Regions from separate parts of the Desulfovibrio desulfopostgatei genome, predicted to be linked through region 3. Evidence: riboswitches for the same ligand, from Rfam matches in the RefSeq annotation. Region 3 holds a riboswitch; each other region holds the start of a gene.
The links. A riboswitch is a leader RNA that binds a small molecule or an ion and turns the genes downstream of it on or off. The one in region 3 is predicted to bind cobalamin.

Region 1: another riboswitch for cobalamin. It lies ahead of ACUZ9Q_RS06085 (anaerobic ribonucleoside triphosphate reductase); the one in region 3 lies ahead of ACUZ9Q_RS11950 (FecCD family ABC transporter permease).
Region 2: another riboswitch for cobalamin. It lies ahead of ACUZ9Q_RS14755 (sirohydrochlorin cobaltochelatase); the one in region 3 lies ahead of ACUZ9Q_RS11950 (FecCD family ABC transporter permease).

Annotation. Positions count from the first base shown of each region.
Region 1 covers NZ_JBRBQS010000002.1:1,364,270-1,368,883, forward strand. The annotation lists gene ACUZ9Q_RS06080 (M16 family metallopeptidase) at 1-1,349, shown strand, start outside; cobalamin riboswitch at 1,955-2,133, shown strand; gene ACUZ9Q_RS06085 (anaerobic ribonucleoside triphosphate reductase) at 2,255-4,510, shown strand; gene nrdD (anaerobic ribonucleoside-triphosphate reductase) at 4,563-4,614, shown strand, end outside.
Region 2 covers NZ_JBRBQS010000002.1:3,393,473-3,398,086, reverse strand. The annotation lists gene ACUZ9Q_RS14765 (hypothetical protein) at 1-358, shown strand, start outside; gene ACUZ9Q_RS14760 (hypothetical protein) at 576-1,151, shown strand; gene ACUZ9Q_RS14755 (sirohydrochlorin cobaltochelatase) at 1,330-2,268, opposite strand; cobalamin riboswitch at 2,301-2,525, opposite strand; gene ACUZ9Q_RS14750 (30S ribosomal protein S1) at 2,733-4,445, shown strand.
Region 3 covers NZ_JBRBQS010000002.1:2,711,863-2,716,476, forward strand. The annotation lists gene ACUZ9Q_RS11940 (ABC transporter substrate-binding protein) at 1-788, opposite strand, end outside; gene ACUZ9Q_RS11945 (ABC transporter ATP-binding protein) at 739-1,671, opposite strand; gene ACUZ9Q_RS11950 (FecCD family ABC transporter permease) at 1,671-2,771, opposite strand; cobalamin riboswitch at 2,991-3,169, opposite strand; gene ACUZ9Q_RS11955 (polyphenol oxidase family protein) at 3,188-3,952, opposite strand; gene ACUZ9Q_RS11960 (5-formyltetrahydrofolate cyclo-ligase) at 3,943-4,614, opposite strand, start outside.

The DNA.
Region 1 (4,614 bases), 1.3 Mb from region 3:
TTGACCCCGGCAGGGCGCGGGTGCGTGTGCTTGCGCCTGAGAATGCCAAACTGCCCGATCTGCAAGCCGTGCTGCAAAAGAACTGGCCCGGCAGCGCCGCTGCCAAAACCGCGCAACAAGCTTCGGCCACTGCGGGTCAGCAGGAAGTGGTCGATCTGGGGCAGGGACGTACCGTCATTCTTATCCCTGATGCCACAGTGCCCTATGTGGCGGTTGATCTCATGCTGCCCGGCGGCAACGCCCTGCTGAAGCCCGACCAGCAGGGGCTGGCAGAACTGACGGCCAGCACACTTGGCGATGGCAGCGGCAAACTGGACGCCCAGGCCATGGAACGCTACTTCGCTGACCGCGCGGCTTCACTCTCCGCCAAGGCGGGCCTGCAAACCTTTACAGTGTCCCTGACTGGCCCGGCCCGGTTTAATGCCGATTATTTCTCCATGCTGGGCGAGGTGCTGGGCAAGCCCCGTTTTGAAGCCAAGGAAATCAAGCGTGAAGCGGAAAACATGAAGGCCGCCATCCGCCAGCGGGCAGACAGGCCCACCTCCTTCCTGTTCTCGCGGGTGAATCCCTTCATCTTCCCCGGCGGGCAGCCCTACGGCTACGACAGTCTGGGTACGGAAGCGAACCTCTCCAGGTTTACGCCCAAGGATGTGCGCTCGTTCTGGGACAAGCAACTCGTGCAGCCCTGGGTGCTGGCAGTGGCAGGCGATTTTGACCGCGAGGCCGTGCTGGCCTTTGCCCGTACTCTGCCCACGCCAGACAAAAAGGATTTCTCCTTGCCCGCCCCCTCATGGGGTGATGCCCGCAACCTTGATCTGCATCTGCCGGGGCGCAATCAGGCCCACGTGCTCCAGATGTTCAAGGCTGTGCCTTACACCAGCCCGGATGCCCCGGCGCTCATGCTTTTGCAGTCTGTGCTTTCCGGGCAGAGCGGCCTGCTGTTCAGCCAGATGCGTGACGAGCAGGGCCTCGGATACACGGTCACGGCCTTTTACCGCGCCATGCCTCAGGCTGGCATGATGGCTTTTTACATTGGCACCACACCTGACAAGGTGGCGCAGGCGCGTGAAGGCTTTGCCAAGATTATTGCCGATATCAAGGCAAAACCCCTGCCTGCGGAATTGCTTGAAGCCGGGGCCAACCGCCTGCTTGGCGAATACTACCGCGACAAGCAAAGCCTTGGTTCCCGCGCGGGCGTGGCCGCCACAGACGCCGTGCTGGGCCTGCCACGTGATTTCAGCAAGTCGCTCATCGACAAAGCAGCCAAGCTGACCCCTGCGGATATTCAGGCTGTGGCGCAGAAGTATCTGGACGACAAAAACCTCTACAACATGATCCTGCTGCCATAGGCGGCGTTTCGGATTTGTTGACGGGCCGCATCGGGTATCCGATTGTACTTCCCTGCAAAACAACGGCGGAAGCGGAGTTGGGCCGATGCGGCCCCTTGTGTTTATTGGCTGTTACGGAATGCTCAATCACTGTTTGCGCGTACAAAAAAAGTTTTTATAAACGATATCTTCGGCAAGGGGCGGGCAAATAAAAATGTCAAGTCCGAGGTAAGTCCCCTTACGTGGGGGAGGCCGTCTTGAAAACCCGGCGTGGGTAGAGTAAGTTCTTGTCTGCGTTACGGGAACTGCTTTCTGAGGAAGGCTCGCCAGGTATCGGCTGCGGTCGCAGTGCCGGGGCCTGGGCGGCAGCGCCATGCGGGTATGATGCCTGAATTCATGGCGAAATGTTTCAGCAGCGCCAATCAAAGCCACACATGTTGCGGGTCGGGTTGCCTGATCTGGCATCAGTCAGGGCGAACATTTTTGTTCCCGCCCTCGCTGTTTTGCGGCCTTGATGTAGTGAAAAATTGGGCAGGCAAGAAAATTCAATAGTGAATTCGCAGTGTTGCTACGGCACTAGGAGAGCTTTTTTGCGTGTGTTTATTGACAGGGTGCAATTCTTTTGAGATTTTCTAGACATTGAAAGCGCCATGGAGCTTAATAGGGAATCCCCGTGAAAATCGGGAGCGGACCCGCCGCCGTGTGCCTGTTCAACACCGCTTTTCCTCGTGTGCCACTGGATAAAACCGGGAAGGCCGAAAAGCGGCAGGCAAGCCGGAAGACCTGCTTTCAACCGTTCTAAGAAAGTGGAGCATCTGCAACGGGCTTTTGCAGATGAACCGTCAGAAAAGGGCCATTGATGGCCTCTCCGCCCGTTTTGTCCGGGCGGCCTTTTTGTTCATAGCCCACACGTTGGAGCGAAGTTCATGCTCGCCAGCATTATAAAGCGCGACGGCACGGAAGTGCCTTTTGATTCGGTCAAGATTCTCAATGCCATCACCAAGGCCAATCAGGCCGTTGGCGGTGAAGACATGTCCCCGACTGACCTGCTGTTTGTCACCGAAAAGGTGTGCAAAAAGCTGGAGTCGCGCAGCCTCAAGCATGTGGAAGAAATTCAGGATGTTGTTGAAGAAACCCTGATTCAGTACGACTACGCCAAAAGTGCCAAGGCTTACATCCTGTACCGGGCCGAGCATACGAAAATCCGTAATGCGGAATCGTATCTCATGGATATCTATAAAAAACTTACGTATTCCCCGGCCCTGCAGGAAGACATCAAACGCGAGAATGCCAATATCGATGGCGATACGGCCATGGGCACCATGCTCAAGTATGGTTCCGAGGGGTCAAAATTCTTCATCGACAACTACATTCTGCCCAAGGACGCCTCCGCCGCGCACCTTAACGGCGATATCCACATTCACGACAAAGATTTTTACATGCTCACGGAAACGTGCTGCCAGATTGACCTTATCCCCTTGTTTAAAAATGGTTTTTCCACGGGGCACGGGCATTTGCGCGAGCCCAATTCCATTGAGAGCTACTCGGCCCTTGCCTGCATTGCCATTCAGGCCAACCAGAATGAAATGCACGGCGGCCAGAGTGTGCCGCATTTTGACTTTGCCATGGCCGAAGGCGTTATCAAGACCTACCGCAAGGAATATGAACGCGCTTTTGCCGCATTTTTGCGCATTGCCCAGAATCTGGAGGAGCAGGCAGCCATTGACGCCGCCAGAGAAACCATCGCCCTGTTGCCCGAAGGCCCGCGCCTTGGCACCTGCGATGCTTTTGGAGAGGCCCTTGTGGCGGCTGTCCCCGAGGCCCGGCGCGAACTTGTGACGCGCGCGCATGCCTATGCAGCCGGCGAAGCCCTCAAATACACCGAGCGCCGCACCTATCAGGCCATGGAAGCCCTGATCCATAATCTGAACACCATGAATTCCCGTGCAGGCGCACAGGTGCCTTTCAGCTCCATCAACTACGGCACGGATGTTTCTGCCGAGGGGCGCATGGTTGTTAAAAACCTGCTGCGCGCCACCAAGGCCGGGCTTGGCAATGGGGAGACCTCCATTTTCCCCGTGCAGATATTCAAGGTGAAGTCCGGGGTCAACTATAATCCTGAAGATCCCAACTACGACCTTTTCAAGCAGGCTATGGATGTTTCCGCCATGCGGCTCTTCCCCAATTTCAGCTTTCTTGATGCGCCGTTCAACCTCCAGTACTACCGCCCGGGCGACTATAATACGGAAGTGGCCTACATGGGCTGCCGCACACGCGTGCTTGGCAACGTGTACGACAAGGACAGGCAGGTTACGTGCGGTCGCGGCAATCTGAGCTTCACCTCCATCAATCTTCCCCGGCTCGGGCTGGATGCGCGTGGCGACATCAGCCGTTTCTACGCTCTGCTGGATGACAAGATTGATCTGGTGTTCCGCCAGTTGCTGCATCGGCTCAAGATCCAGAGCGCCAAAAAAGTGCGCAACTATCCCTTCCTCATGGGCGAGGGCATCTGGCTCGATTCCGACAAACTGGGTTGGGACGACAGTATTGAAGAAGTGCTCAAGCACGGCACCCTGACCGTGGGCTTTATCGGTCTTGCCGAAACGCTCAAGGCTCTTGTGGGCCAGCACCACGGCGAAAGCGAAGATGCCCAGAAGCTCGGCATCGAGATTGTTACGCACCTGCGCAAGCGGTGCGATGACGAAGCCGAAAAGACCGGACTCAATTTTTCACTCATCGCCACCCCGGCGGAAAGCCTGAGCGGGCGTTTTGTCAACCTCGATAAAGCCAAGTACGGCAGCATCCCCGGCATCACCGACAGGGATTACTACACCAACTCGTTCCACGTGCCGGTGTACTGCCCCATCAAGGCCTTTAAAAAGATACAGATCGAGGCCCCGTACCACGCGTTGACCAATGCGGGCCACATCACCTATGTGGAGCTGGATGGGGATACCTGCAAGAACCTTGAAGCCTTTGAGAGCATCATCCGGTTTATGCACGATAATGGCGTTGGTTACGGCTCCATCAACCATCCTCTGGATCGCGACCCTGTCTGCGGCTATGTGGGCGTGATCAACGGCGCCTGCCCCCGCTGCGGCCGCAAGGAAGGCGAAGGCGTAAGCGCCGAGCTGCTTAAAGAACTGCGTAAAAAATACCCGCACACCCCCAAGTGGGACTAGCGGTCATATACAATTTTCATCAACTTTTGCTTATAGAACAAGGAGAGCGACAATGCTAATGAAATCGCGTCTGTTCGAGGAAACCAAGCCCGCGCAGAAACTTG
Region 2 (4,614 bases), 680 kb from region 3:
TATCATGGGCTTTGCCGCCGCATGCCTGCTGGCCCTGTGCCTGTTGCCCCCTGCTGCCTCCGCGAGAGAAATCGCAGAAGTAGACAGCCCAGAATGGTGCGCCCGGCACAGTTCGCCAGCTAAAAATCAGACTCAGGCGCAGGCCGAGTGCCTAGGGCTAGAAGCTGCATGCCGCTCCGCCCTGCCGGATCTGGCCCCAGCCGCCAGTTGTCCCGACAGACAGCTTGACCGCTGCGTGGCGCAGCAGCGCGATGGTGGATCATGGTGCGCCATCCTGTGCTGCTTTGACCCGGATGACGCATCCTGCCGGGCGGCTGCGGCCAGCATACCCGCCTTTCTCGCCACGCCCAAACGCTAGGCCAGAAAATCAGATCAAAGTCGCCGCCCAGAGTGGTTGAAACAGAGCGCCAGCCCTTCGCCCGACGGCGGACGCTTGCATTGCCGCATGTGCGCTCCAGCCCCGACAAATTATCACAACTCCCTTTGCCGCATAGACCTTTGCCCCTTTTTGGCATAGGATTTTATGCGAGCGCGCCCATGTTCTACGCGCCAGAACCGCCGACACTGGAGCGCGTATGCCCCTTGCCGCCTTACCCGCATCCATTTTCTCGCTTGCAGGCTACCTCTTGCTTGCAGGGGGATCGTTTGCGCTGGTGAGGCCCGGTCTGGGCCTGCTCATTGTGCCAGTGCCGCTTCTGGCAATTCCCCTGCATTTTCTTGCGCGGCGCATCGGCGATTTTGCTGGCGTGGCGCATTCCCGCTGGCAAATGCGCACCTTCGGTCTTTTTCTGCTGCTGTTTCTTGGTCTTGTGGCCATTTTTTTCATTCTTGGCGCAATTTGCACTGACGGCCCGGCTCTGGACCGACTGGAACTCATAGGCAATGCCTATAATGCTGGCAAAGTGGATCTGTACGCTTCGCTGGTGGGGCTGTGGGAAATCAAGGAGTTGCAGGTTTTTACCCTAAGCGCCTCAGTGTGGGCGGGCCTGGCACTACTGTGGCCGCTCAAACGGGCATTTCAGGGCATGCTGGCGCTGGCTGCGGGCATTGCGCCCAAGGCCTTGCCCCTCTGGGGCTGCTGGCTGGCCTTTGCGGCCGCCATTGCGGCGCAGGGCGGCATGTTGGCCTGGCTGGTGGCCCGGCAGGCTTGAGACACAAACAGACTCACGCGCACTGAACCCCACGAAAATTCCCAAAAATCCTGCGCCGGAAGCAGCACCTCCCGCACTCCCAATTTTCCCGCACAAAAATGCGGAAGCCGCACAAACCAGGCGCGCTGTCCCGGCTTATGCGGCTCCCGCAACAAATATGCGGCGCAGGCAAGCCCTGCTACTGCTTCCTGGGTTCCTTGGTCAGGTCATCGGCAGCTTCGCGGGCATGGCGCACCAGTATGGCGCGCGCACCGGCAATCTGGCCCAAACCCTTGAGGTTGGTCTCCACCTTGAAGCCTGCGGCCTTGAGCTTTGAGGCCCAGGAGTCGTCTTCATCCCCAGCCAGATCGTTGTGCGCATGATCGCCAGCCACCAGCATGAGCGGTTCGATAACCACTTTCTTGACCTTGGCGGCCTTGAGCTCCACCAGCAGGTCGTCCACGCTGCGCGCGCCCTCAACGGTTGCCATAAACACGCGCTTATCCGCATCGTGGAACACGGCGCGCGTGCCTTCAAAGGTCAGATCTGCCCGGCCGTGGCTCTGGCCGTGGCCCATGAGCACCAGGGCTGCATCCTTGCCGCGCAGGGATTTCACGTCTTCCCTGATGGCCTGAATGAGTTCCTGCGCGTCTTTTTTCGATTCCAGCATGGGGCGGCCAAGAAACACGGAGTCAAAGCGGCCCGGATTTTTTTGCAGATCGATAAGCACGGCCCGTTCAAGCGCGCTGAACTCCTCGCCCGCCATGACGTGCAGCGACTGTACGCGCACGACCTTCACGCCGTCCTTGGCAAGCTGGGCGAGGCCATCGCTGATGCCGCCCACTGGATGCCCCTCGGCGGCTATTTTTTTGCGGATAATCTGCGAGGTATAGGCCCACACCACCGGCTGACCGGGAAAAGCGGCCTTGAACTCCGCATCCACGGCCTTCATGGAAGCCAGGGCTTCGGGAACACTGGTGCCAAAGGCCACCAGCAGCACGCCCGCCTTGGGGCTCTCTGCGCCGGATTCAGCGGCAGGGGCAAGCGCAGGCGCGCCCATGACGGCGCACAGCAAAAGAATGGGCAAAAGGGTGCGGGTGAAAAAATGCAGAATGAAATGCGGCGTAGTACGCAGCATGGCAACCTCCTCAATGGCGCGTTGACGGGTTGAAGTTGGATAAAATGCCGGAGGATATTCGGACTTGAGGGCATGGGGGCCTTGCGCCCCTTGCCTAGACTTCGCCTTCGCCGCTCGCGCGACTGGCTGTAGCGCCCCGCCATGTGGCGGAACGATGAAGCTTCGTTCCCTCTTACCGCAGCGCGACTGTTTCCGATTTTAACGGAATTCCCCGCCGACCTTTTCAAAACAATTCATGCGGCAATAAAAGTCAAGTAGGCATACCCTGCAAGCCCCGCCAGGCAGGCCCTTGCAGGGTATGCCCCGCGCGGGTTGCCGCGCCTGCGCCGTCCGGAGCGGCGTGGAATCCCGATTTTTCGGCGGCTAAAGCCGATTTGGCGCGTATTTTTTCTTGTTCTTTTACTGAAATCCTGATAATAAGGCACCTCCCTGTTATGGGGAAATTATGTTTGGAGGCTGGACATATGGCAGGTTTGGAAACCGGGCACGACAACGAAATCAATTTCGAAAGCGCCCTTGAAAACTACCTCAATCCCGATTTCGGCGATCTTGAGGAAGGCTCTATCACGAAGGGCGAAATCGTCCGCGTGGATGATGACAATGTGCTTGTTGACGTGAATTTCAAGTCCGAAGGGCAGATTCCCGCGGCAGAATTCCGCGACCCCGCCGGCAACATTTCCGTCAAAGTGGGCGATCGTGTTGACGTTTACGTTGTTCGCAAGAACGAAAACGACGGCACCATCACTCTTTCTTTCGAGAAAGCCAAGCGCATGCAGGTGTTCGACCAGCTCGAAGACGTGCAGGAAAACAACCGGGTCATCAAGGGCCACATTGTCCGCCGCATCAAGGGTGGCTACACCGTGGACATCGGCGGTGTGGAAGCGTTTTTGCCCGGTTCACATGTGGATCTGCGCCCCGTGCCGGATATGGATGCCCTGGTCAACCAGGAATTCGAATTCCGCGTGCTCAAGATCAACCGCCGCCGCAGCAACGTTATCGTTTCTCGCCGCGTGCTGCTTGAAGAGGAGCGCGATTCCAAACGCCAGGATCTGCTGCGCACCCTTGAAGAAAACCAGATCGTTACCGGTAAGGCCAAGAACATCACCGAATACGGCGTGTTTGTTGACCTCGGCGGCCTCGACGGCCTGCTGCACATCACCGACATGAGCTGGAAGCGCATTCGCCATCCCAAGGAAATGATCACCATCGGTCAGGAACTGACCCTGAAGGTGCTTTCCTTCGATCGCGACAACAACAAAGTTTCCCTCGGCCTCAAGCAGCTCGTGCCCGACCCGTGGCAGGACATCTCCGCTCGCTTCCCCGAAGGGGCCAAGTGCAGCGGCAAGGTCACCAACCTGGTTGATTACGGCGCATTTGTGGAACTGGAACCCGGCGTTGAAGGCCTGGTGCACATTTCCGAAATGTCCTGGACCCGCAAGCTGCGTCATCCTTCCCAGATGGTTCACACCGGCGACGAAGTCGAAGTGGTCATCCTGGGCGTGGACGGCGACAAAAAGCGCATCAGCCTCGGCATGAAGCAGGTTCGCCCCAATCCCTGGGAACTGGTTGCTGAAAAGTACCCCGAAGGCACCGTCCTTGAAGGCGTCATCAAGAACATTACCGAATTCGGCATGTTCATTGGCATCGAGGACGGCATCGACGGTCTTATCCACGTTTCCGACATTTCCTGGACCAAGAAAGTGCGTCATCCCAACGAACTGTACAAGGTGGGCGACACCGTGCAGGCCAAGGTGCTGACCGTGGATCAGGAAAACGAAAAGTTCACCCTCGGCGTGAAGCAGCTGGTGGACGATCCGTGGGGCCATGTGCCCAACACCTACCCCGTGGGCTGCACCATCAAGGGTATCGTGACCAACATCACCGACTTCGGCCTCTTTGTTGAAGTGGAAGAAGGCATTGAAGGTCTGGTGCACGTGTCCGAACTTTCCAGCAAGAAAGTGAAGACCCCCGCCGAGATCTACAAGGAAGGCCAGGAAATCCAGGCCAAGGTCATCCATGTCAGCGCTGAAGAGCGCCGTCTGGGCCTGTCCATCAAGCAGATCAAGGACGAAGAAGAACGCCGCAAGCCCAAGGAATTCCATTCCGGCCCGCAAGAAGCCGGTCAGAGCCTGGGCGACCTGCTCAAGCAGAAGTTTGAAGAAAGCGAAAACAGCTAGTCTGTTTCTGCTTCAAAATACAAAAGGGCGTTCCCGCAAGGGAGCGCCCTTTCTTGTTGTCTGCCAGTTGCCTGCCAGCAACAAACAGCGAGGGGAGATTGAGTCAGGGACGTACCCGTGATGTCTACGCGGGGGCTGGTGCCTTGCCCCAGTGGCAGAACTACCGCCG
Region 3 (4,614 bases):
CCAGCGCGCTGAGCGCGCAAATCCCTGTAATGATCGCGCTCGGCCAGAGGCGTTGGTTCAGGATTCATGGGACCTTTCTGAATAATGTACGCATCCGGGTCTGCCGCAATCAGGGATTCCTCGCTGTAGCGCACCAGTTTTTTACCGTCGCTCACCACGTTTTCGCCCCCCGCAAGGGCCAGTATCTCGCTACTGATGCCACCGCGTCCGGCAGCCAGCAGATTGGGATAACGCACCTCGTAAAAGACGCGCGCCACGGGCTTGCCAGCATTGCGGCTGCGCAATGCCTGCACACGGCTCTTCCAGCCGTTTACGATGGTTTGGGCCTTATCCTCGCGCCCGGCAAGCCGCCCCAGAGTTTCCGTCACCTCAAACAGCCGTTCAAAGGAATTTACTTCAAAGGTCAGTACCTTGAGTCCCAAGGAACGCAAATTCTCGGTCTGGGTTTGGGCTTCGCTGCGGCCTTCAAGCTGCAAGACAACATCCGGCTGTTGCGCCAGCACAAGCTCGGCATTGGGGCGCATGTGCGTGCCAATGGCAGGCAGGGCCGCAAGCTCCGGCAGATTGCCGTCGGCAGCGGTGCGCGCCACCAGCAGGTCGCCAGCGCCCAGAGCCAGAAAAATCTCGTTAAACGCACCGTACAGGGCGATCACCCTTTTGACGGGTTGGGCAAAAGTTACTGTTGCGCCCGTGTCGTCCGTGATGACAATAGGGACGGAATCACTGGACTTGCTGTTTTCAGAGTTGGCCGCCTGCGCTCCTGCCGGGAACATAACCAGACGGAGCATCAGGCTCAGCAGCATCAGCAGGGGCAGCCGGGCTAGCAGTTTTTTTCCCGCTCCACGGGCCTTTTGCGCTGGCAAGCAGGGCCTGAGGCAGTCCCCACCGGGGGTGGGGCAACACGCAGATGGGTATGTTGTAGAGCGCACCAAGATTCTCCTCGGTAAAAACATTTGCTACCGGCCCGTCAAAAACCAGATTTCCATCCCGCAGTCCCATGAGGCGCGTGGCATACAGAGCCGCCAGATTGCAGTCGTGCACGGCCATGAGCACGCAGGCTCCTGCGGCGCGGCGGCGCTCAAGCAAGTCGAACAGATCGACCATGCGTGCCCAGTCCAGCCCTGCGGCCAGCTCGTCCAGCAGCAGGAGCGGACTTTCCTGCGCAAGGGCGCGGGCCAGCAAAACCCGTTGCAACTCGCCGCCCGAAAGTTCTGTGAGCCTGCGGTGCGCCAGCGGCGCGGCCCCGGTTTCTTCAAGCGCCCGGTCTGCTGCGGCATAATCTTCCCGCCCATAAGCTCCAAGCCACGAAAGGTGGGCAAAACGCCCGAGCAGCACCATCTGCCGCGCGGTAAGGCCCTGCGGCAACTGCCCTCGCTGCGGCACCACGGCCACCATGCGGGCGCGCTCGCGCGGCTTCAATGTTGCCAGCGGACGGCCCTGAATCTCAATGGCGCCAGCCTGCGGCGTCAGCACCCCCGAAAGGGTGCGCAGCAGCGTTGTTTTACCGCTGCCATTGGGGCCAAGCAGGGCGGCGCACTCCCCGGCGTGCAGGGTAAAGCCCGCGTCCCGCAGCACGCTCTGCCCGCCGTATCCGGCGCGCACCCCGGCAACACGCAGCACAGGCGGTGCAGTGCGCCCCTCATGACGAATATCTTGGTCAGGCCGCAGCATCAGCGCCTCCGCACCAGCAGGGCGAAAAATGGCCCGCCCAGCAAGGCCGTGACCACGCCCACGGGCAATTCCTGCCCGCCGGAAAGCACGCAACGGGCCAGCACATCCGCCCAGACCAGCAGCACCCCGCCGCCGAAAAAGGCCGCAGTCAGCAAGGGGCCGTGCCCCCAACCCAGCAGCAGACGCAGCACGTGCGGCACCACCAGCCCCACAAAGCCGATCACCCCGGCCACGGCCACGCAGCCCGCGGTCATGCAGCTTGCCCCGGCCAGCAGCCACAGGCGGGCGCGGCCCACATCAAGGCCTGTCTGGGCGGCCTGCTCATCCCCAAGGGAAAGCACGTCCAGAGCGCGCCAGCCAAAGGCCGTTGCCAGCAAGCCCGGTACAAGGGTCGTCAACAAGAGGGGCAGGCTGCTCCAGCCCCGGCCTTGAAAAGACCCCATGATCCAGAACACGATGCTGGTTACGGATTCCTCGTTGAGGGCCTTCACAAGGGCCACCAGCGCCCCCAAAAATGCAGCTACGGCAATGCCCGCAAGAATAATGCTCTCCCGGCTGAACGCACCATCTCCGCGCCCCAGCCACAGTGCGCCGCCAAGGGCCGCCAGCGCGCCGATCAGGGCCGCAGGGGCCACCAGCCCGGCATGACTGAACCCGGCCAGCCCCGGCACGCCGCCCAACCACGGAATACTCCCCAGTATGGCCACCAGCGGCCCGCCAAGGGCTATAGCCATACTGGCCCCGCAGGCAGCCCCGGCGGAAATGCCCAGAGTAAAAGGATCAGCCAGCGGATTGCGCAACACGCCCTGCAATGCTGCCCCGGCCATAGCCAGAGCGCCGCCGCACAGGGCGGCCAGGCACACACGGGCAAGGCGGATGCTTACCACAACCCCGGTCAGGGCCGGATCATCGGGTGCGGACGCAAAGCCTGCCAATGCCGCCAAAGCGCGAAATACGCTCTGTGCGCTCAAGGGCACAGGCCCCGGCAAACAGGCCAGCGGCAGCGAAACAAGCCACACGACCACAAGACCGGTAAAAACCGGCCACAGCCTGCGGGATTGCGGGAAGGAGGAGTGAGAAGATGCGGTCGTTCTGGTCATGCCAGCCCTCTGGCCGTAGCCTGCGGGGGCACACGCGGGCCAAAGCGTTGGCTGACCTCAGGGGTCAGACCCTTGCCCAGTGGCGGCCTGCGCCGCGCGAGCATAAAAAAAGCCTCTTCCACTCGTGGTGGAAGAGGCCCGTATTTCCTCTGTCCTGCCGGCAAAAACCCGTTGCCGTGGGGCGGCCAATGCCGCACCGTGGTGCCGTCATTCCATGACTGCGCACCTTGGGGCATGGCAGGTCTTCCGGCTTGGTTCCCCTGCTCCGGCCTTCCCGTTTCCAGTGGCGCAATATGGAGCAAGGTTAAGAACCTTACGGCGGCGGGTCCGCTCCCGTTTTTCACGGGATTCCCTTTTCAAGCCGGTCTACCCGGCTACCAATGCCGCCAACACTCTAGGCGCGGCCCTGCGGCCTGTCAATGGCTCAAGGCTGCTATCCACACAAGGCTGGCCTGACGGCCCGAGCGTCTGGCGCAGCGGTAGGAAAAAAACTGCTCGTTGTTGCTGGCGGTGCAGATGTCCAGCCCGTAGATATTGCGCGGCAAAAGCCCCGCGCGCTCAAGCTGGTGCCGCGTAAGGCCCCACAAATCCATGGTTTTACTGCTGGCGTCAAACCAGGGCAGGTAGGGATCGCCCCACTCCTTGTCAAAATTGACAAATTCCGCCTTGCCCGGCCCGAGGCTGGGGCCGCGCACTGCCAGCAGATCGCGCGGTTCAAGACCATAACGCTCGCAGAAGCGGGCTACGCCCGTGATGGGGAAATCGCAGCGGTTGCCGCGCCAGCCCGCGTGCATGGCGGCGATATACGCGCCGCTTTTGTGGGCAATGAGGATGGGCTGACAATCTGCCGTCTTAATGAGCAGGCCAAGGCCGGGACGCGCTGTGGCCATGCCGTCGCCCTCCGCCGTGACGGGCGTTTCGCAGGCCACGGCTTCCGGCTCAAAAACAAAACCATCGCCGTGCACCTGCATCAGTTCGGCCCAGGCGGTCATGCCTTGCGGGCGCAGGCCTTCCAGCAGGCTGCGGCGGTTGGCAATGACGTGTTCGGGGTTATCCTGCACGGTAAAAGCAATGTTGCCGCCGCCAAACTCGCCAAGGCTCACGCCTCCGGCGCGGGTCTGAAAGGCGCAACGCACCTGCGGAACACCGGGGAAAACAAAGGGAATATAGCTTACAGACACAGCATACGCTCTTCAGTACATATGTAGTTGACCCGCTGGTCCCAGGGGGCCAGGGGCAGGGATTCCACAAGCTGAAATTCAAAACACAGGCCCACGCGGGGGCAGGTGAATCCTTTTTCCAGAAAGCGGTCGTAATAGCCGCCGCCATAGCCCAGCCGCCCGCCAGCGAGATCAAAGGCCACGCCGGGCAGGAGCGCAAGATCGGGGGCAAGTGGGTGCGCTTCCCCCGCGCCGCTGCCGCCCGCTGCTTCCGGCCCGAAACCGGGCAGGGAATCGTGCGGTTCAAGCAGGCCGAGAGGGCCGGGCCGCAACTGATCCGGGCCGCTGCAGGCCACAAAATCCATAAATCCCGGTTCGCTGCGCCGCACACGCGGCAGCCACACAAGCACACCGGCCTGCCACGCTGCGCGCAGCAGGGCCTGCGTGCCAAGCTCGCCCCTGACGCCCACATAGAGGGCCACGGAGTGGGCATTCTTCCACAGGGCGGATTCCATCAGCCTGCTCTGCGCCGCCTCGCTGCGGATTTCGGCCAACTGGGGCGACTGCTCCGCCCGCAGACGGCGCATAACTTTACGCACATCGTTTCTGGCCTGAGCCGTAGCATCGGACAACTCGCCAGAAAGATTGCCCGCCAAACTCGTTGGCGGAGCATCCGGCTGATT